One region of the Qipengyuania sp. 902 genome, then DNA from elsewhere that is predicted to be linked to it. Evidence: predicted binding sites of a transcription regulator. Region 1 holds the regulator's gene; each other region holds the start of a gene.
What was found. The regulator LexA, encoded in region 1, represses DNA repair genes until DNA is damaged. The targets are predictions, from matches to a motif close to GTTCCNCNCTTGTTCT.

Region 1 (7,210 bases):
GGCCGATGGGATAACCGCGGTGCAGCAGGACGCCTTCTTCACCATCGATATAGGTCAGCGCGCTTTCGCAGCTGGCGGTGGACTTGTAGCCGGGATCGTAAGTGAACTTGCCGGTGCCACCGTACAGCTTGCGGATGTCGATGACATCGGGGCCGACGCTGCCCTGAAGTACGGGGAATTCCTGGGTCTGGTCGCCCAGATCGAGAGTTGCCTTGTTGTCGGCCACGCGTGTCTCCTCAACGGTTTCCGTCTGGCCCCGGGGCGTCGGCGGCTTGCGCATCGATCCGCGCGAGCGCTTCTTCCTTGCCCAGAAGGACCAGCACATCGAAAATGCCGGGGGACGTGGTCGTCCCCGTCAATGCTGCGCGCATGGGCTGCGCGAGCTTGCCGAGACCCAGTTCGAGCTGCTCGGCATACGATTTCGTAGTGGCTTCGAGAGCCTCGATTGTCCAGTCATTTTGCACATGCAGCATTTTCGACAGGCCAGCGAGCCGCTGGCGCGCTTCGTCATCAAGCAGGCCGGCCGCCTTTTCGGTCATGCCGAGAGGCCGTGTGGCGAAAAGAAATTGCGATCCTTCAACGAGTTCGTTGACAGACTTGGCGCGCGTTTTAAGGACCGGCATTGCCTGCTCGAGCAAGTCGACATCTGAGTCATCGCCCAGCTTCTCGGCCACGATGCGGGCCAGTCGCGCATCATCGGCCTCGCGGATGTAGTGCCCGTTCAGGTTTTGCAGCTTCTTGATGTCGAACCGGGCCGGGCCCTTGCCAACTCCATCGAGGTCGAACAGCTCGATCGCTTCCTCGCGGCTGATCTCCTCACGGTCGCCGTGACCCCAGCCGAGGCGCAGCAGATAGTTGAACAGCGCTTCCGGCAGCACGCCTTCTTCGTCGCGATAACCTTCGACACCGACGGCGCCGTGGCGCTTCGACATTTTCGCGCCGTCCGGACCGTGGATCAGCGGCACGTGAGCATAGACCGGATCGGGCCAGCCGCCTTCGATCGCGTCCATTGCGCGGATCACGGGGAGCTGGCGGAAGGCGTTGTTGAGGTGATCGTCGCCGCGGATAACGTGAGTGACACCCATATCGTGATCGTCGACGACCACCGCGAGCATGTAGGTCGGCGTACCGTCGGCGCGGAGCAGGACGTAATCGTCGATCTCGGCGTTCTTCACGGTCACCGGACCCTGGACGGCATCTTCGATGGTCGTCTCGCCCTCGGTCGGCACTTTAAGGCGGATAACGAAGGGCGCCCCTTCGGGAGCCTCGCTCTCGTCGCGGTCGCGCCAGCGACGGTCGTAGCGCATCGGTTGCTTGGCTGCGCGCTGGTCGGCACGCATCTGCTCTAGTTCCTCGGGCGTGGCGTAGCATTTGTAAGCATGGCCGGCTGCGAGGAGCTGGTGCGCCACTTCGGCATGGCGTTCGGCGCGGTCGGACTGGAACAGCGGCGCATCGTCGAAATCGAGGCCTAGCCAGTCGAGCCCCTCGATGATCTTGTCGATCGCGTCCTGCGTACTGCGCTTGCGGTCCGTATCCTCGATCCGCAGGAGCGTGCGGCCGCCGTGGTGCCGGGCGAATAGCCAGTTGAACAGTGCCGTGCGGGCCCCGCCGATATGCAGGTATCCTGTGGGCGAAGGGGCAAAGCGGGTTACGACCTGTCCCTCGGGCGTTCCACTATCGCTTGCCATTGGCTCTCGCTTCCTTTCAAACACTTGCATGGCGACGCGCGGGACGCCTTCGGTACCGATGGGGGGGACGGACGGAGGATCCGTGCAGGCTGTGCCGCGCCCTTGGCGCATGCGCGGCCTGATGTCCAGAATTGCGGATCGCTGCGAGACGGGTTTGGCGAGTGCCGGATTCGACCGCGGACCGTGGCTGGCAGTTGCCTTCGGCGGCGGGATCGGCCTGTGGTTTCTGCTCGATACGCCATGGCAATGGTCTGCGGCGATCGCTGGACTGGTGCTGGTCGCCCTCGCAGCACTCGCCGCGTGGCGCGATCGTGACGAGCGCGCCTACCTCCTCGCCGCGACTGTCGCCACGTCGCTCGTCCTCGCGGCAGGGATCGGGCTGGTCTGGGCAAGATCGGAATTGATCGGGGCAGAACCGATCGAACGACCGGCATTCGAGCGGCTCGACGCCCGCATTCTCGAGCGCGAGGACCAACCCGCACGTGACCGCATCCGCCTCGTACTGGCGGCTCGCGATGCCGGGGACGGAATCGCCAAGGCCTATCGCGTCAATGTGCCGCTGGATCAAGCGGATAGCGGGCTGCGGGAGGGCGTACGCGTCGGGCTGTCCGCGCGCCTCATGCCGCCTTCGCCGCCAATCGTACCGGGTGCCTACGACTTCGCGCGACGGGCCTGGTTCGATGGCTATGCAGCCACCGGCAGCGTTGTGGGGGATATCGAAATTGTAGAAGAGGCCGGCGGGGGCGGCGGCGAAGGCTGGATTGCGCAGGTTCAGCGGCACCTCTCGGCGCATGTTCGCGACCGTCTCGACGGCGCTCCCGGCGCGATCGCGGCGACTCTCGCCAGCGGCGATCGCGGGGCGATTTCCGAAGCGGACGAGGTGGCCATGCGCGATTCTGGTCTCACGCATTTGCTGTCGATCAGCGGTCTCCACGTGAGCGCGATCATCGCCGCGACCTATCTGATTGCGCTCAAGTTGCTGGCCCTGTGGCAATGGCTTGCGCTGCGGGTCCGTTTGCCGATTGTCGCCGCGGCAATCGCTGCGCTTGCCGGGATCGGCTACACGCTTTTGACCGGGGCTCAGGTGCCGACGGTGCGTAGTTGCATCGGCGCACTTCTGGTCCTGACGGCTCTGGCGCTTGGGCGCGAGCCGCTCTCTTTGCGCCTAGTCGCAGTGGCGGCAATTTCGGTGCTATTCCTGTGGCCGGAGTCGTTGGTCGGGCCGAGCTTCCAGATGAGCTTTGCCGCCGTGCTAGCCATCGTCGCGCTGCATAATGCGAAGCCGTTTCGCGAATTCCTTGCGCCACGAGAAGAAAGCGGCCTGCGCCGTTTCGGCCGCCGGGCGTTGATGCTGTTCCTGACCGGCTTTGTCATCGAGCTCGCACTTATGCCGATCGTCCTCTTCCATTTCCACCGGGCGGGGATTTACGGGGCGGTCGCAAATCTGTTCGCGATCCCGCTGGTGACCTTCGTCTCCATGCCGCTGGTGGCACTGGCGCTGGCGATGGACGTAGTCGGGCTGGGGGCGCCGGCTTGGTGGCTGGTCGGCAAATCGCTCGATGTGCTGCTGTGGATCGCGCACCTCGTTTCGGCTCAGCCGGGTGCCGTGAAGCTCGCGCCCAAGATGCCGATGGCGGCGATGGCGATATTTGTCCTTGGCGCGCTCTGGTTAGCCTTGTGGCATGGAAGAAAACGGCTTTGGGGCGTGATTCCCGTCGCCGTCGCTTCCTTATGGATGTGGGCGACACCCGCCCCGGACATCGTGATAACGCGTGACGGGCGTGATGTTGGTATAGCGAGCGCTGACGGTCGGCTGCTTGTTTTGCGGGACAGCGAGGGCAGCTACGCCCAGCAAAACCTGCGCGAAATCGCAGCGCTCGACGGGGAGCCCGTACCTTTAGCCGAATGGTCGGGCGCTCGGTGCAGCCGGGATTTTTGTAGCTTACGTATCGATAGGGATGGTCGAGAATGGGACGTGCTGATTGCGCGAAGCCGCGAACTTATCGAGGAGCGAGCGCTTGCCGCCGCCTGCGACAGGTCCGACATCGTCATCGCTGATCGCTTCCTGCCGCTCTCATGCAAGCCACGTTGGCTCAAGGCCGATCGCCGGTTTCTCGAGCGGGAAGGGGGTACCGCCATTTACCTTGCCGAAGAGCGTATCGATACCGTCGCCGAAGGGCAGGGCGAGCACGGTTGGTTCCGCCCTCTCGTCCGGCGGAACGCGGGCTCCCAATAAAAACAACCTCTGAAAGAAGAGGGGGCGCAGCCGACGCCGCGCCCCTCTCCCAAACCAAACCTATCTCGTCGAGCGTCAATGGTAGCGCCGTAGCAAACCGGCAAGCTTGCCTTGAACCTTCACTCGATGGGATTCATAAACCTGCGGTTCGTAGGCCCCATTCGCAGGATCGAGGCGGATTCGCCCGCCATCGCGGCGCAGATATTTCAGCGTAGCTTCTTCGTCATCGACAAGCGCCACGACGATCTCCCCGTCGCGAGCGGTATCGGACCGTCGCACGAGTGCGAAGTCGCCATCGAAGATTCCTGCCTCGACCATCGAGTCGCCCGACACTTCGAGCGCGTAATGCTCGCCGGGCCCAAGCAGCGCGGCAGGAACAGGCATGCTCGCCTGGCCCTCGATCGCTTCGATCGGCGCGCCAGCCGCGATTCGGCCATGGAGCGGCACGTCGATGATGTCGTTCGCCGGTTCCGGGGCGACGGGTTTCGCCGTTACCGTAGCCGCCGTGGTCGCGCCGGTATCGTTCGCAGGCTTGGCCTGGCCGGAGCCTGTCACCGCATCTTCGGGCAGTTTGACGACCTCGAGCGCGCGCGCCCGGTTGGGCAGGCGACGGATGAAACCACGTTCTTCGAGAGCGGAAATCAGGCGATGCACGCCGGATTTGCTCTTGAGGTCGAGCGCTTCCTTCATTTCTTCGAAACTGGGTGAAATGCCGGTCTCCTCCAGCCGTTGCTGGATGAAGCGGATCAATTCGTGCTGCTTGGCTGTCAGCATATCTGCGCAACTCCCGTGCCGCCTGTTCACAACCCTGTGAACGAATGTGGAACAATTAGGCAACGGATATCAGCAAGTCAAGCAATTCAGCCGTTTCGGACCTTTCTTGTGGAGAACAGGCGTTCGCGATACGTGCCGGAGCTGAGTCAGCCTTGGAGCAGGGTACGCGTCGCAGCGACGACATCGGCCTGCCGCATCAGACTTTCGCCGACGAGGAAGCTACGGACGCCGCCGCGCGCGAGGCGCTGGCAATCGGCATGCGTCGCAATGCCGCTCTCTCCGACAATAAGGGCGTGCTCAGGGGCGAGGGCTGCGAGCCGCTCGGTGGTCGCTAGTTCGGTGGTAAAGGTCCGCAGATCCCGATTGTTGACACCGATGAGCCGCGATTGAAGCGCTTGCGCGCGTTCCAGCTCGTGTTCGTCATGGACTTCGACTAACACGTCCATCCCGCGCTCAATCGCGGCCGCTTCGATCTCGCCCATCACGCCGTCGTCCAGCGCGGCAACGATGATGAGTATCGCATCAGCGCCGAGCGCGCGGGCTTCAGCGACCTGCCAGGGGTCGACCATGAAGTCCTTGCGCAGGACCGGCAGATCGCAAGCCTCGCGCGCTTCGACCAGATAGTCTTCGTGGCCTTGGAAGTACGGGGCATCGGTCAGGACGGAGAGACAGGCCGCACCGCCCCTGGCGTAGTCACGAGCGTGCTGCTCGGGGCGAAAATCCTCTCGGATCAGACCCTTGGATGGTGAAGCTTTCTTGATTTCGGCGATCAGGCCGAAGCCATTTTGCTGCGCGCATTCCAGTGCGGAGCGAAAGCCACGCGGCGGCGTTTGGCCCGTGGCTCGCACATCGAGCGAATCGAGCGAATGCTTCTGCATACGCTCGGCCACCTCGCCACGCTTGGTTTCGCAGATCTCGACCAGCTTGTTCATTGCGCGATCGCGATCCAGTCCGCCAGCAGTTGCCGGGCAGCGCCGCTATCGATTGCGTCGCCAGCCATTTCGGCACCAACCGTCCAGTCCTCGGTTTTGCCTGCCACGATCAGCGTCGCGGCGGCGTTGAACAGCACGGCGTCGCGATAGGGTCCGGGCGCCCCGAGCAAGAGCGCTTCCAGTGCCTTCGCATTGTGCGACGGATCGCCTCCGCGGATCGCCTCGACCGGTGCGTGGGGCAGGTTCGCCTGTACGGGATTTACCCGCCGCATCTCGAAATCGTTGCCGGTCACATCGGCCAGCTCGTTTCCACCCGCAAGGCTAAGCTCGTCCAGCCCCTCGTCGCCAGAAGCGATAAAGGTACGCTCGGTGCCGAGCTTGGCTTTTGCCGCTGCGTAGATCGGCACATAGGCCGGGCGCGCAATCCCGATCAGCTGGCGTTTCACGCCTGCCGGGTTGGACAGCGGCCCCATCAGGTTGAATATCGTGCGAACGCCGAGCTGTTGGCGGATCGGCTGCATCCGCCCCATTGCTGGATGATGGTTCTTTGCGAAGAGGAAGCAAATTCCTAGTTCGGCCAGCGACTTCTCGGCGGTTCTTCCTGCCGCTTCCATGTCCAGCCCGAGCGCTTCGAGCGTGTCTGCCGCGCCCGACTTGCTGCTCGCCGCCCGATTGCCGTGCTTGGCCACAGGGACGCCGCACGCCGCGACCAAGAGGCTCACTGCCGTCGAGACGTTAAGCGTGTGGTGCCCATCGCCGCCCGTGCCGCAACAATCGACCGTTCCTTCAGGCGCATCGATCGGGATCAGTCGCGCCCGCAGGGCCCGTGCCGCGCCCGCGATCTCATCGGATGTTTCGCTGCGGGTGGATATTTCGCGTAGGAACCGCGCGATTTCCTCGTCGCTCGTCTCGCCGTCCAGTATCCAGCCGAAGACCTCCTCGGCCTCCTGCTCGGCCAGATGCTGCTCTGCTGTGGGGAGCGTCTTCATGCCGGCACCTTTGCCTTGATGCCGCACAGCGAGAGGAAATTCGCAAGCAACGCATGGCCATGCTCTGTCGCGATGCTTTCGGGATGAAATTGGACGCCGTGGATAGGCAAGTCGCTATGACGGAACCCCATCACGCTGCTGCCATCGAGGCCGGGCGTCGTGCTGGTGCCGTTGACCGCGAGGCACTCGGGAATGTCCTCCACAATCAGCGAGTGATAGCGGGTCGCGATGAAGGGTGACGGCAGTCCGGCAAATACGCCGGTGGCGTCATGTTCCACCGGTGACGTCTTGCCATGCATCAGCCCGCCGCGAACGACCTTGCCACCAAAGTGCTGGCCGATCGCCTGATGGCCAAGGCAGACGCCGAGCAGCGGCTTACACGCATCCGCGCATGCCGCCACGAGGTCGAGACTAACGCCGGCCTCGTTCGGTGTGCAGGGACCGGGTGAGATCAGGAAGCCCGCCGCGCCGCTGTTCATCGCCTGGCCCGCCGAGATGGCGTCATTGCGCACCACCTCCACCTCGGCGCCCATTTCCATCAGGTAATGGACGAGGTTGAAGGTGAAGCTGTCGTAATTGTCGATGACGAGG
Region 2 (7,210 bases), 280 kb from region 1:
CCGGTCACCTGCACGCGCCGCAGCACGTCCGGCCCAGAAGAAACCCTTGGAACGGGTCAGCGGGGTCTTGGCAGCGGTACCATAGCGATAGAAGAGCGGCGCGGCGCGCTGGCCGTCCCCCATCGACCAGAGCGCCTTCGTGCCGCCAAGCCACATGAGGTCGGTGTATTTGTCGCGCAGGGCGAAGGACCCTTCGGAAATGTCGGTCCCCGGCGCGAAGAAATCGTCCACCTTGGAGGCGATGGCGACCGCCTGGCTCGGTGCGCCTGCGCTCTTTGCAACCGCCAGTGCCTCACTAATGAAAGCGTCGCCGTCAAAGGCAGGAGCATTGAAGGTTGCGCGATTGCCCAACAGCTTCACTGCCTGGAGCGGCTGGCCCGAACTACGGTAATACTTCGTCAGATTATAGACATAGCCCGCATCGCTCATCGCGTCCTGCGGAGCCGAGCCCATCGAGCCGCCAAGCAGCGACATGCGGGCTTGCGCCATCTGGCGATAGGCGGGCGAAACACGCGCGATGTGGCGCGATGCGGCTTCGAGATTGCCTTGCCACAGCAGCGCATCCATCCGCGCATCGTGGTCTTCCGGCGCAAAGCGACTGCCGAAGAGACCCACAAGATAAAGCTCTGCCGGCCCGCTCATGGTGCCATTGCGCCACGCCTCGCGCGCCATTTCCAGCGCCTCGGGCCGGTCCATCGAAGCCAGCGCCAGCGCATAGCGCGCACGGCCGCTATTGGTCAGCGGCGGGTGCTGGTCGAAAAAGGCCACCAGAGACTGCGGCGAGGCGGTCTCGCTATCGAGCGCGTTTTCTGCGCGGCGTTGCAGCAGGTCTTCCTTCGGGAAGTCCGGATAGGTCGTGATGAAATTGGCGTAGGAGCCGAACGACAGGTCGTCGCGCTTGGTGAGATATTCCCACTGTGCGATCGCCGCATCGATCCGCGCGGGCTGCTGCGCCACCATGGTGCTGCGCCCGTCATTCTGCGCCGACGCGGTGGCCGGCAGCACGAAAGCGGTGGTTGCGAGGAGGATCGAAGTGATTGCTGTTGTCTTGCCCATGCTGGACATAATGGCTCCCGGCTCCTTATCAGGCGCTGAATGAAAAATCCCGTCGCGCGATTTCTCGCGACTTGTCATGTATCTAACGCAGGACCTCAGTAAATGTTCTCTGGCTCGATTCCGGCTCTGGCGACTCCTTTCCGCGACGGAGCGTTCGACGAGAAAGCTTTCCGCCGCCTGGTCGATTGGCAAATCGACAATGGCAGCAAGGGGCTGGTGCCCTGCGGGACCACGGGCGAGGCGTCCACAATCTCCAATGCGGAGCATCACCGCGTGGTGGAGGTCTGCATCGAGCAGGCCGCGGGCCGTGTTCCGGTGATCGCCGGCTGCGGCAGCAACGATACGCGAAATGCCCTGCTCCACATGAATTTCGCCAAGAAGGCAGGCGCCGCTGCAGGCTTGTGCGTTGCGCCTTATTACAACCGCCCGAGCCAGGCGGGGCTGATCGCGCATTTCAGCTTCCTTGCCGAAAACAGCGATCTGCCGATCGTGCTCTACAACGTTCCGAGCCGTACGGTCACCGATATAGAGGACGAGACGGTGGTCGAGCTGGTGCGCAAGTTTCCGAAGCAGATCGTCGCCATCAAGGACGCCAGCGGCGACCTGTCGCGCGTGGCCGATCACCGCATGGGGCTGGACCACGATTTCTGCCAGCTGTCCGGCAATGACGAATTGTGGCTCCCGCACTCGGCCGCGGGCGGGGCGGGGTGCATCTCGGTGACGGCCAACGTCGCCCCGGCGCTATGCGCGGAATTCCACGAAGCGATTGCGGCCAACGATCTCGTGAAGGCGCGCAAGCTCAATGACCGCCTGTTCCCGCTGCATTATGCAATGTTCTCCGACGCGAGCCCTGCGCCGGTCAAATACGCGCTCAGCCGCGTTCACGACTGGTTCTCCGAAGACGTTCGCCTGCCGCTGTGCAACGCGAGTGATGAAAGCCGCAAGCAGGTCGACGAGGCGCTGGAAATCGCCGGGCTGATCTGACCGCCCTTTCCTTTTGCACCCTGCGACCCTAGATGCGCCCACCCTATGGCCCGTCCTAAACCCGCCACGTTCGACAAGCAGAAGACCGTCGCCGATAATCGGCGCGTGCGGTTCGATTATCATGTCGAGGAGACGTTCGAGGCCGGACTCGCGCTGCAGGGGACCGAGGTCAAGGCGCTGCGGGCTGGCGAGGCGAGCATCAAGGAAAGCTATGCCGAAGTGCGCGACGGGCAGGTGTGGCTGATCAATGCCAACATCCCCGAATATTCGCACGGGAACCGGCTCAATCACGAGCCGCGGCGGCCGCGCAAGCTGCTGCTGCACGCGCGCGAAATCGAGAAGCTGTTCGGCGCGGTCGAGCGCAAGGGCATGACGCTGGTCCCGCTGTCGGTTTACTTCAATTCGACAGGGCGGGCGAAGGTCGAACTGGCGCTCGCCAAGGGCAAGCAGGCGCATGATAAGCGGCAGACGATCAAGGAGCGCGACTGGAAGCGCGACAAGGCGCGCCTGATGCGCGAGAAGGGCTGAGCGGCTCGTCCTTCGTCAACCGGCCGATAGCCATTGCGCATTCATCGCCATGCGCTAGAGCGCGGGCCTTGCACTCGCCGGAGCGCAAGCGCATCTGTGAAACGTGGTCATGAGCAATCCGAAGTCCAAAACCTTCCTGTCGGACCTGATCCGCAAATACATGCCCACTCGCGAGCAGCTTGCCGAAAACAAGTATCTCAAGCCGATCGCCCATCGTTTCCTAACGCCGGAATTGTGGCGCTTCACGCGGCGCAGTGTACCGCGCGGGGTGGCGCTGGGGATTTTCGCAGGTTTCATCATCCCGGTCGGGCAAATCTTCCTCGCCGCCTTCATGGCGTTGCCCGCTCGCGCCAACGTGCCGCTGTCGGCGCTGGTCACCTTCATCACCAACCCGTTCACCTTCCCGATCTGGGCGGTTATTGCCAACCGCGTCGGCGCATTCATCCTCGAGGTCGATCTCGACGTGACCGGCGGTGCTGCGCAGGATGAAATCACCAGCGGGCGCTGGGCGTGGCTGGTCGAAATGTTCGAAGGCGTCGGGGTGACGGTGCTGGTGACGATTTTCGGGTTCGTCGTTCTGGCCGTCGTGGGTGCGGCCATCGGCTATCTTCTCTCAAGTTTCGTCTGGCGTTTCATTGTCGCCGGCAAGCGCCGTCGTCGACTACGCGCAGCCGAACGCCGGATGGACGAGCGCTTGGCGGAGGACGGCGAATGACGCCCTCCGACGACACGACCATAGCGCGCCTCCCACCATTGCCGTTGATTTTCGGTGTGCTGGGCGCCTGCGTGCTCTCCATCGTACTGGTCGGACTGGTCGGCGGAGAAGCCGTGGTCGCGATAGCCTATGGCGGCGCGCTGGTCGCTTTCCTGCTCATGCTGCTGCTCGCCGCGCGATTGAGGACGGGGCCGGTTGAGCAGGCGGACGGTGTTCCCGACTGGTCGGTTACCGCGGCCGCAGTCGAAAACAGCAAGCGGGCGGTCGCCATCACCGACCGGGCCAACCGGCTGATTTGTGCCAACTCGTCCTATGAGGACTGGTTCGGGGAGGCCGTTCCGCCGCTGGAAGTCGGCTTCGCGCCGAAATCCTCCGAACGCTTGATGATCGCCGCCCGCGAGGCCTGGCGTGACGGGCATGCGCGCATAGATCTCCTGACTATCGGAGGTGTCGAAAAGCGATTCCGGCTCGATGTCGACCGGGCGGGGCGAGGCGAGGACTATCTCGTCTGGCGCTTCGGCGAGATCGTCCAGGAACGCAGCTACGACGGGCTGGCAGAGCGGGTCGAAGGGCCCTTCGGGGAAGTCATGTCGCGCGCCGGGCTCGAACTCGCGATGGTCGCACCCGACGGTATCGTGCAGGCGGCCACCGTGGGCCTGGCAGAGCGAGCCACGGGCGATGCTGCTACCTCGCTGGTCGGCATGGAATTCGTCCAACTGCTGCGCTCGGACGACCGCGACCGCATTTTCTTCGCGCGCGAAGGCCAGCAAGGCTCACCGCAAACGTTGGTCCATGTCCCGCTGGAATTGCAGCGCGGCAATCGCGCGAAGGATGCCGACCAGGCGCCGTCGCTGATGCTGCTGATCGACCGGACCGTCGGGATCGGCGGCGGCTTCGAAGGGAATGGCAAGGCGGCGATCCCGCAGCTCGAGGCGTTGCTGGCGGCGCTCCCGCTGGGCCTTGCGCTGACCGATCGCGACGGGCGCTTCCTGTTCGCCAACGCGGCCTTCCTGCGCGCTGTCGAGCGCGAGGAGCAGGGCTTGCCGCAATTCCCCTCCGATCTCGTCGTGCGCGAAGATAAGGCGGCGATTGCCGACACCGTGCGCCGCTTCGCCAAGGGCGCGAGTTCCAGCGGGGACATGGCGGTGCACCTCGCGGGCAACAAGGACGAGCCGGTCTCCATCGGCCTCGCCGGGATCCGCGGGCTGGGCGATGCCGCCGTGCTGCTGTCGATTACCGACTCCACGGAGGAGAAGCGCCTGCGCCGCCAGGTCGCGCAAGCCACCAAGATGCAGGCGGTCGGCCAGCTGGCGGGCGGCGTCGCGCACGACTTCAACAATGTGCTGACCGCGATCATCGGCTATTGCGATCTCATGCTGCTGCGCCACACGCCCGGCGACAGCGATTACGACGACATCCAACAGATCAAGGCCAACTCCAACCGCGCAGCCAGCCTGACGCGTCAGCTGCTAGCCTTCAGCCGCCAGCAGACGCTGCTGCCGGTAGTGCTCCAGCTGCCCGACGTGGTCAGCGAGGTCAGCCAGCTCCTGAAGCGCCTGATGGGCGACAAGATCGAATTCGTCGTGCGCCACGATCGCGAGCTCGGCCCGGTGCGTGCCGACCCGCAGCAGCTCGAACAGGTCATCATCAACCTCGCCGTGAACGCGCGCGATGCGATGCAGGCGCATGCGGCGAAAAGCGGCAAGCAGGATTGGAAAGGTCGCCTCACGCTCGCAACGCGGCGCGTGTCCGCGCGCGATGTGCGCAAGATGGGCAGCGACATCATGCCGGCGGACGATTACACTGTCCTCATCGTGCAAGATACGGGCGGCGGCATCCCGCAGGACCTCATCAGCAAGATTTTCGAGCCATTCTTCACCACCAAGGAGCAGGGGAAGGGCACGGGCCTCGGCCTCTCGACGGTCTACGGTATCGTCAAGCAGTCGAACGGCTTCATCTTCGCCGACAATGTGCGCGGGTCCGACGGCAACACCACCGGCGCGCGCTTCACCATCTACCTGCCGGTCCATAGCGGCGAACTGCCGGCCGTGATGCGGCGCGAGGAAGAGGCGGAGCCCAAGGCCAGCGAATGGTCCGGCGGGGGAAAGCTGCTGCTGGTCGAAGACGAGGATATGGTCCGCGCCGTCGCCGAGCGGGCGCTCGTGCGCGCTGGCTATACCGTCACCACCGCCTCTGACGGCGAAGAAGGGCTGGCCGCCATCGCCAACGGGTCGGACAATTTCGACCTCATCGTGTCCGACGTGGTTATGCCCGCGATGGACGGCCCGGCGATGGCCCGCGCGATCCGTCGGGTTAAACCGAAGATCCCGATCCTGTTCATGTCTGGCTATGCCGAGGAACAACTGCGCAACGATATCGACATCAACAACATGTATTTCATCGCCAAGCCCTTCAGCGTTCAGCAGATCAACGCCAAGGTCGCCGACGTGCTCGCTGCTCAAAGCGGGAGTTAGGGATCGTTTTCCAGCTCAAGCTGAACAAATCGCGAAAAAAATTCCGTTCCCTACTTGTTCTTTGAGAACAAACCAGATACATCACGTTCCAGTTGAAGAGTCGAAGGGCGGCTCTTTGCAAGCGCAGGAGGTGATGTCATGGCGGCCAATCTGAAGCTGGTAGAAGGAAAGCAAGTGGACGCAGACCGTCAGAAGGCACTCGACGCCGCGCTCGCACAGATCGACCGTGCGTTCGGCAAGGGCTCGGCGATGAAGCTGGGCTCGAAGGAAGCGATGAATGTGGAGGCGATTTCGACCGGCTCGCTCGGTCTCGACATCGCCCTCGGCATCGGCGGCCTGCCCAAGGGCCGCGTGATCGAAGTTTACGGTCCCGAAAGCTCGGGCAAGACGACGCTGGCGCTGCATGCCATTGCCGAGGCCCAGAAGGCCGGCGGCACCGCCGCCTTCGTCGACGCCGAACATGCGCTCGACCCGGTCTATGCCAAGAAGCTGGGCGTCGATATCGACGAGCTGATCGTATCGCAGCCCGATACGGGCGAGCAGGCGCTCGAGATCACCGACACGCTGGTGCGCTCGAATGCGATCGATATTCTCGTGGTCGACTCGGTCGCCGCGCTGGTGCCGCGCGCCGAGATCGAGGGCGAGATGGGCGACAGCCATGTCGGCCTGCAGGCGCGTTTGATGTCACAGTCGCTGCGCAAGCTGACCGGCTCGATCAACCGCTCTAAGTGCATGGTGATTTTCATCAACCAGCTGCGCATGAAGATCGGCGTGATGTACGGCAATCCGGAAACCACGACCGGCGGCAACGCGCTGAAGTTCTACGCTTCGGTCCGCCTCGACATCCGCCGCACCGGTCAGATCAAGGACCGTGACGAAGTGGTCGGCAACTCGACCCGTGTGAAGGTCGTCAAGAACAAGGTCGCCCCGCCGTTCAAGCAGGTCGAATTCGACATCATGTATGGCGAAGGCATCTCCAAGATCGGCGAGATCCTCGACCTCGGCGTGAAGGCCGGCGTGGTCGAGAAGTCGGGCAGCTGGTTCAGCTACGACAGCGTCCGCATCGGCCAGGGCCGTGAGAACGCCAAGACCTTCCTCAAGGAAAATCCAGAGATGTGCGCCAAGTTGGAAGCCGCAATCCGCGGCCGCACCGACGAGGTGGCCGAAGAGATGATGACCGGTCCGGACGCGGAGGAGGACTGATATCTCTTCAAGCGGGAGCGCGCCTGCCCATCCCCCGGGCCCGCGTGATAGCCGGACTGTCCCCCGGCGCTCCCGAATGAACGGAAAGCCGGTGCGCGCCTCCCTTGGCCGCACCGGCTTTTCCGTTTCGACTGCTTATTCATCTTAGCGCTGCTGGCGAGCCGCTTGCGCCTCGCCTAGGGTCTCGGGCGAATCGATCTGCCGGCTAAGTTCGCAACGCTGGCGCGCAGGAGAGAGCCGATGACCATCA
Region 3 (7,210 bases), on a different contig from region 1:
GGCATGGTCATGCGCCTGCCGGAACGGGACAGCTACTCCTATCACCGCGACAAGATGCATGCGAACCTCGCCGTCGCCATGGGCGGCCGCGTGGCGGAAGAGATCATCTTCGGCCACGACAAGGTTTCGAGCGGCGCGTCGGGCGACATCCAGTACGCCACCGACCTTGCCAAGAACATGGTCACCAAATGGGGTATGTCCGACAAGCTCGGCCCGCTGCAGTACGAGCAGAGCCAGGAAGGCTATCTCGGCATGGGCCAGACCGCGCGGACGATGTCGGGCGCCGAAACCAATAAGCTGATCGACGAAGAGATCAAGCGGCTGGTGGAAGAGGGCTTGAAGCGCGCGACCGACATCCTGACCGAGCAGGAAGATAAACTCCACCTGCTCGCCCAGGCGATGCTCGAATACGAAACGCTGACCGGCAAAGAGATCGATCAGCTGATGAAGGACGGCAAGCTCAACCGTCCGGACGAGCCGAAGGGGCCGATTTCGGTCAAGCCGTCTGCCGGGGCTGCAGTCCCGAAAGCCGGCAAGAAGTTCGGCGGCGGGGCTGCGCCGCAGCCGGGCTGATCCGCCGACAGATTGCCAGGCGTTTTTGGCATTCAGCAAACATCATAGAAGGCTCCGTTCCTGATCCAGGGACGGAGCCTTTTTCCATGCACACTTGCTTTGTGAAGGGCCGCGCTGATCCGCGAATATCCCTGCCGATCCCGGCCTCCCCGGAAACGCGAAAGGCAATTCGCGCGTTATAGGGCCAGAACACCAGGATTTATGAGGAAATCGCCATGAACCGTCTCGCCATAGCCAGCCTTGCCGCCGTCGCTCTCACGGGCGTCACTGCCTGCTCCGAGCAAACCCAGCAGGATGCCGCGCGTACGGCCGATCTCGCCGAGGACGATGCGCAGGCAAACCTCGAAGTTGCCGGGGAAGCGATCGAGGAAGGGGCGATCGAAGCCTCCGACGCGGTGAGCGAGGGAGCGGCAAACTTGCACGACAATTTGGAAGCTGGCGACACCGAGGAACCCGGACCCGCCCCGATTACCGGCGGCGAACCGGCGCGGGACTAGAACGCTCCCAGCAGAAGAAGCAGTTGCAGGAAAAGAACGGCGACGATGTTGATGAACACCATGAGCACCGTCAGTCGCCAGATCGCCGATCTGCGGCGCAAGTCGTAGGCTCCGCGCAATTGCTTGTAGATATGTATCGGAGGAACGAAGGCGATCATCGTGCCGTAAAGCCATTCGGGCGCGCCGATCTTCACCAGCACCGAAATCACGATGAACAGCAGCGACATGAAGGCGATCGAATAGGTCACGAAGATTGCGTGGTCGTATGCTCCGAAGCGTCGCTTCCAGAAGAAGAGCAGCCACACGAAGGGCACCGATAGCGGGATCAGAAGCCAGCTGAATTTGTAGCTGTTGGCCTGCAGCTTGTAGAGCATGAGGCCGGGGTTGCTGCGCCATTTTTTCACGATCCCCTGATCGATCAGATCGATACCGGTCAGGTTGATCGACTGGCTTTGCCGGTTTCCCTCCTTGTCGCGGAAAGCATAGTTCTCGCCGGCATCAATGGCTTCGATGGCCGTGGCCAAACCGTCGATCTGGTCGTCGATCTCGGCAAGGCGCTCGGGATTGCTGTCGCCGAGTGCACCGCGTTCCTGCTCGAGGGCGGCTTTCGCCTCGACCGCCTTGGCCCGCGCGGAAAAGCCTGCCTGATCGATATCGCTCGGCGCGGTCAGGCCGACGACCTGGAATACGGCGAACATCAGGAAGATAGAGAACAGGAACAGGGCCATCGGGCTGACGAAGCGCTTGCGTTCGCCTTCGATATAGCGCCGGGTGAGTTCGCCGGGCTTGAACGCCAGCATCGGCAAGGTCTTCCACGTTTTGCCTTCGAAATGATGCGCACCGTGCAGCAGATCGTGCATGAATGCGCCGAGCGTGCGGTGCAGATGCGCTTTTTGCCCGCAGGAGTGGCAGTGACTGCCAATCAGCTCGGTGCCGCAATTGAGGCAGGCACCTTCCGTGAAATGCCCGTCCTCCAGCTCGCGGTGTTCGGGCTGGGCCTGGCTGCTCTTGCCGACCGCTTTTGCAAACAGGCCGCCCTCTACGGCCGTGCCGAATGCGTCACCGATTTCGCTCATGCCCACCTCCGGCACCCGTCATAAGAAACCGCGGGCCGCAGGTCATCCCTCAACTTCAACAGGAACATTTTGGGAACATCGCTGTTGGTTCGGCAAAGGAGAATTCCATCATGACTGCAACGAAGCCAGCCGAACGTCCCAAGACCGACCCCGTCTCCAATGCGGAGAAGGATCCCGACAACTGGACCACCGGCGATGAACGCATGACCGGCGCGCAAGCAAGCTATCTCAAGACCCTGTGCGAAGAAGCCGGTTGCCCTGATCGCTACGATCCCGAGTTGACCAAGGCCGACGCATCTAAGTTGATCGACGAATTGCAGGCCGAAACCGGGCGCGGGCAATAACCTCCAAACGAAAAAGGCCGCCCATGAGGCGGCCTTTTCATTCGTACACTGTATTCTGCAATCAGCCGTCGTAATCGGCACCGATCGAGGTGGAGCGGGTCGGCGCCGAAGCGGTGATGCGCAGGGCTTCGGCCGACTGGCTGAGCGAGCCGACCTCATCGATCTCGTCATCGTCGTCCGGCAGGATCTTCTGCAGATTGGTGACCGCTGCTTCCTGCAGGTCCTTCGGCTTGACCGACTGCTCGGCAATTTCGCGCAGGGCGACGACCGGGTTCTTGTCGCGATCGCGATCGATGGTCAGTTCCGCACCGCCGGAAATTTCGCGCGCGCGCTGGGCAGCCAGCAGGACGAGATCGAAACGGTTGGGGACCTTATCTACACAGTCTTCGACGGTAACGCGCGCCATGGGGCACTCCGATGCAAATCAAGTGATTCCGGGAAAGAGCGCGACATAGGTGCGGCGCGGCTTTTCGTCAAGGAATTGCGCCGCGCCGCCAGCCGTTCTAGGCCGGTAGCGCATGGGGAGCGATCAACACTACGCGCAGCAGGATGCGCAGGTTGTCTGGCAGGACGACGAGCCCTTCCATGTCGAAGCGCAGGGGCATAGCCTCACCATCTACCCCGCAGGCGAAGATCGGCTCCAAGCATTGGTAGAGATGATAAACGGCGCGCAAAGCTCGCTCAGGCTGTTCTACTACATGTTCGTCGACGACGAGATCGGCACCCGTGTTCGCGATGCGCTGGTCGAAGCGGCCCGGCGCGGGGTTTCGGTCACGTTGATCGTTGACGGCTTCGGCGAAGACGTGGCCGAAGATTTCTTCGATGGCTTCAAGGAAGTCGGCGGGCAATACGACCGCTTCATGGCCAAATGGTCGCGCCGCGCGCTGATCCGCAATCACCAGAAGATGGCGATCGTCGACGAAAAAGTCGCGATGATCGGCGGCTTCAATATCGAAAAGGCCTATTTCGAAGGCCCGGAAGCGAACGGCTGGCACGATCTGGGCGTGAAACTGGAAGGCCAGGCGGTCGAGCAGCTCCTTGCCTGGTGGGACGAGCTGGCCGACTGGGTGGCACAGCCGCGCGCGCAGTTTCGCTCCATCGTTAGCAAGGTCACCAAGTGGAGCCCGCCAAAAGGGCCAGTACGCCTGTTGATCGGCGGGCCGACCAAGGGCCTGTCCAGCTGGGCGCGCTGCGTTTCGGAGGATCTCGAGAAGGGCGACTGCCTCGACATGGTGATGGCCTATTTCTCGCCCTCGAAGAAAATGCTCCGGCGGATCGGACAGACCGCTCTGCGAGGCGAGGCGCGGCTGGTGATGGCCGCCAAATCCGACAATGGCGCGACCATCGGCGCGACCCGCTCGCTTTACCATTACCTGCTCAACAAGAACGCCAAGATCTGGGAATTCCGCCCCTGCAAGCTGCACATGAAGCTGCTGGTGATCGACGATGCGGTCTATCTCGGCAGCGCCAATTTCGACATGCGCAGCCTCTATGTGAACCTGGAACTGATGCTGCGGATAGAGGACGCGGACTTCGCCGACCGCATGCGCGACTTTATCGCGCAGCATCACACCGCGTCAAAGCAGATCACTGCTAAAGAGCACCGCAAGCATTCGACGCTGTGGAACCGCATCCGCTGGAACCTCAGCTGGTTCCTCGTCGCGGTGGTCGACTACAACGTGGCGCGCAGGCTCAATCTCGGCCTGTGACCTCTAGTCGTAATCCTCGTAATTGCGCACGTCGGGGCTACTGAACTTGGTATACTCGCTGTGGAACAGCAGCGGCACATTGCCGGTCGAGCCGTGACGTTGCTTGGCGACGATCAGCGTCGCCTTGTTGACCAGCTCCAAATGGCGAGCCTCCCATTCGGCATATTTCATGCGCACTTCCTCGGAGGAGGTTTCGTCCGGCGTGTCGGGCTTGGTGGCGTTGTGATAATATTCGGCGCGGAAAATGAACCACACCATGTCGGCATCCTGCTCGATCGAGCCGGATTCGCGCAGATCGGCGAGTTGCGGGCGCTTGTCCTCGCGCTGTTCGACCTGGCGCGATAGCTGCGACAGGGCGATCACCGGAACATGCAGCTCCTTGGCGAGCGTCTTGAGACCGCGGCTGATTTCCGAAATCTCGTTCACCCGGTTGTCGCTCGCGCGGCCCGAGCCTTGCAGTAGCTGCAGGTAATCGACCACCACAAGCCCGATATCGTGCCGGCGCTTCAGCCGACGCGCACGGGTCCGCAATGCACCGATGGTCAGTGCGGGCGTGTCGTCAATATACAGGGGAAGATCGGTCAGTTCCTGGCTGGCGAATGACAGGCGCTGGAACTCCTCGCGGCTGAGCTTGCCCGAGCGCAGCTTCTCGCTGGAAATCTCCGCCTGTTCGGCCAGGATACGTGTGGCGAGCTGGTCGGCACTCATCTCCAGGCTGAAGAAGGCCACGCCCGCGCCGGGGGAATCCGCGCGTTCGATCCCGTCGCGCTCGTCGCGCATCAGGCGTGAAGCGGCGTTGAAGGCGATATTGGTCGCGAGCGAGGTCTTGCCCATCGCCGGACGACCCGCAAGGATCACGAGGTCCGAATTGTGGAGACCGCTGGTCTTGTCGTTGATCGTGTCGAGGCCAGTGGTCTTGCCCGAGAACCTGCCGCCCGAATTCATCGCCGCCTGTACCACCTGCAATGCGCCGAACGCGGCGGTACGGAAGCTTTGCGCTTCGCTGCCGGTGCTCGCCCCTTCGGCCACGCGATAGAGATCGGCCTCGGCCTGCTCGATCTTGCGCAACGGTTCTACCTCGTCCGACGTATCGAGCGCCCCTTCGACCAGCGTGCGGCCGACGCTGACCAGTTGGCGCAGCAGTGCGAGATCGTAGATCTGGTCGGCCAGTTCGCGCGGGTGCAGCAGGCCCTGACCGTCGGCGGTAAGCTGCGCCAGATAGGTCGTGCCGCCAAGCTGCTTGAGCGCTTCGTCGCTTTCGAAATAGGGCTTAAGCGTAACCGGCGTCGCCACCGAATTGCGGTCCAGCAGCTTGAGCACCCGCTCGTAGATCCGCTGGTGCACCGGCTCGTGGAAATGATCGGGGACCAGCGGGGTGGTAAGTTCCTCGATTACCTTGTTGTCGATCAGCACCGCGCCGAGAAACGCAGCCTCCGCCTCGAGGTTGGCGGGCAGCTGCGTGCCCTTGTCCGCCTTGTCGGCAGTCGAATCGTCGGCGGGGAAGAGGAGATCGGTATCGGCCATCGGGTCCTGATGACGGGCTGGGCCCCCTGCTGGCAAGTTGCAATGCAGTCACTTGGGCTGTGGATATCGGGGACTATTCGCCAAGCCCTTGCCCCGGCCCGCATAAACCTGCGAAAGCGGGCGCAAGCATGACCGATTCCGCTTCCACCAGTTCCGATCACCGCATCGCCAAGGTCGACCTCGACGAGGAGACGATCATCTGGCGCAACGCCGATATCGAGCAGGAGAGGAAGATCGCGATCTTCGACCTGATCGAGGAAAACACCTTCAAGCCGCTGCGCGCAGCCGAGCGCGGGGCGAGCGGCCCCTACCACCTGCGGCTGGCGGTACGCGACGGGCGGCTGTTGATGACGATCGCTGATACGAAGGACGAGCTGCTCGAGGAACTGCTGCTCGGCCTGGCCCGCTTCCGCCGCCCGATCCGCGAATATTTCGCCATTTGCGACAGCTATTACCAGGCGATCCGTAAGGCCACGCCGGCCGAGATCGAGACGATCGATATGGCCCGCCGAGGGGTGCACAACCGCGCGGCCGAGCTGCTGCTGGAGCGGCTGGAAGGCAAGATCGAAACCGACTTCGCCACAGCACGGCGGCTGTTCACGCTGATCTGCGTGCTGCACATCAAGGGCTGATCGGGTGGCTCGCGGCAAGCGCAAACGCAAGGCGAAGCGGCAGGGACTGTCCGGCGGTGCCAAGGCGGCGCTGTTCCTGTTGTTCATCGTCGGCATCGGCTTCGCGTATTTGTGGTACGACCGGCGCGACTGGCGCCCGGACGAGGCGGAATGGCCGGATCAGGGGGCCATCATTGCCATCAGCGACGGGCCGGTCGCTTTCGACACGCTGAAGGGGTTGGGAGCCAGCTTCGCCTATCTCGAGGCCAGCGACGGCAGCGAGGGCCGCGATATCGCCTTTGGACAGAATTTCTCGCGGGCAAGGGCGGCAGGTCTCGAGGTCGGCGCCGCGCATCGCTTCGATCCTTGCGAGGTGGCGGACGGGCAATCGGCAAATTTCGTTACGATGGTGCCGCGCGATGCGAGCCTGTTGCCGCCGGCCATTCTGCTGGAACGCACGGCAGCGGACTGCCCGGAACGAGTCTCCGAAGCGGCGGTCCAGAGCGAGCTGATGACGCTGGTCAACCAGATCGAGGCGCATTCCGGCAAAGCCGCGATCCTCGCGCCGACCGAAGAATTCGAGGAAGCCTACGGCGTTTCGCGCCGCATCGACCGGCAATTGTGGCTCACCAGTAGCTGGTTCGAACCCGAATATGGCGCGCGGCCCTGGCTGATGTGGACAGCCAACCGCTGGTACAAGAGCGAGGCTGCGGATTCGCCGCTCCGCTGGGTCGTGGTGCGCCCCCTGTGACGAGGATGAAATGACCGACGACGACCTGATCGCAGCTGCGCGCGGCGCTGCCGAGCATTCCTATTCGCCCTATTCGCAATTCGCGGTGGGAGCGGCGCTGCGCTTTGCCAACGGCAGCGTGGTGA

Region 2: the regulator LexA is predicted to act here: its motif matches at 5,803-5,818, upstream of recA (recombinase RecA).
Region 3: the regulator LexA is predicted to act here: its motif matches at 2,208-2,223, upstream of ACSH0F_RS01800 (DUF3072 domain-containing protein).

Annotation. Positions count from the first base shown of each region.
Region 1 is NZ_JBNJLJ010000002.1:246,673-253,882, reverse strand. Features, by position in the region: gene ACSH0F_RS06325 (citrate synthase) at 1-226, opposite strand, end outside; gene gltX (glutamate--tRNA ligase) at 237-1,688, opposite strand; gene ACSH0F_RS06315 (ComEC/Rec2 family competence protein) at 1,810-3,924, shown strand; gene lexA (transcriptional repressor LexA) at 4,000-4,698, opposite strand; gene trpC (indole-3-glycerol phosphate synthase TrpC) at 4,845-5,630, opposite strand; gene trpD (anthranilate phosphoribosyltransferase) at 5,627-6,619, opposite strand; gene ACSH0F_RS06295 (anthranilate synthase component II) at 6,616-7,210, opposite strand, start outside.
Region 2 is NZ_JBNJLJ010000002.1:525,499-532,708, reverse strand. Features, by position in the region: gene ACSH0F_RS07635 (lytic transglycosylase domain-containing protein) at 1-1,056, opposite strand, end outside; gene dapA (4-hydroxy-tetrahydrodipicolinate synthase) at 1,159-2,040, shown strand; gene smpB (SsrA-binding protein SmpB) at 2,086-2,568, shown strand; gene ACSH0F_RS07620 (DUF2062 domain-containing protein) at 2,678-3,283, shown strand; gene ACSH0F_RS07615 (response regulator) at 3,280-5,757, shown strand; gene recA (recombinase RecA) at 5,896-6,960, shown strand; gene ACSH0F_RS07605 (glutathione S-transferase family protein) at 7,201-7,210, shown strand, end outside.
Region 3 is NZ_JBNJLJ010000001.1:371,271-378,480, reverse strand. Features, by position in the region: gene ftsH (ATP-dependent zinc metalloprotease FtsH) at 1-573, shown strand, start outside; gene ACSH0F_RS01810 (hypothetical protein) at 789-1,070, shown strand; gene ACSH0F_RS01805 (DUF3667 domain-containing protein) at 1,067-2,146, opposite strand; gene ACSH0F_RS01800 (DUF3072 domain-containing protein) at 2,257-2,490, shown strand; gene rpoZ (DNA-directed RNA polymerase subunit omega) at 2,552-2,896, opposite strand; gene ACSH0F_RS01790 (phospholipase D-like domain-containing protein) at 3,009-4,199, shown strand; gene ACSH0F_RS01785 (replicative DNA helicase) at 4,203-5,723, opposite strand; gene ACSH0F_RS01780 (UPF0262 family protein) at 5,852-6,355, shown strand; gene ACSH0F_RS01775 (glycoside hydrolase family 25 protein) at 6,360-7,085, shown strand; gene ACSH0F_RS01770 (cytidine deaminase) at 7,096-7,210, shown strand, end outside.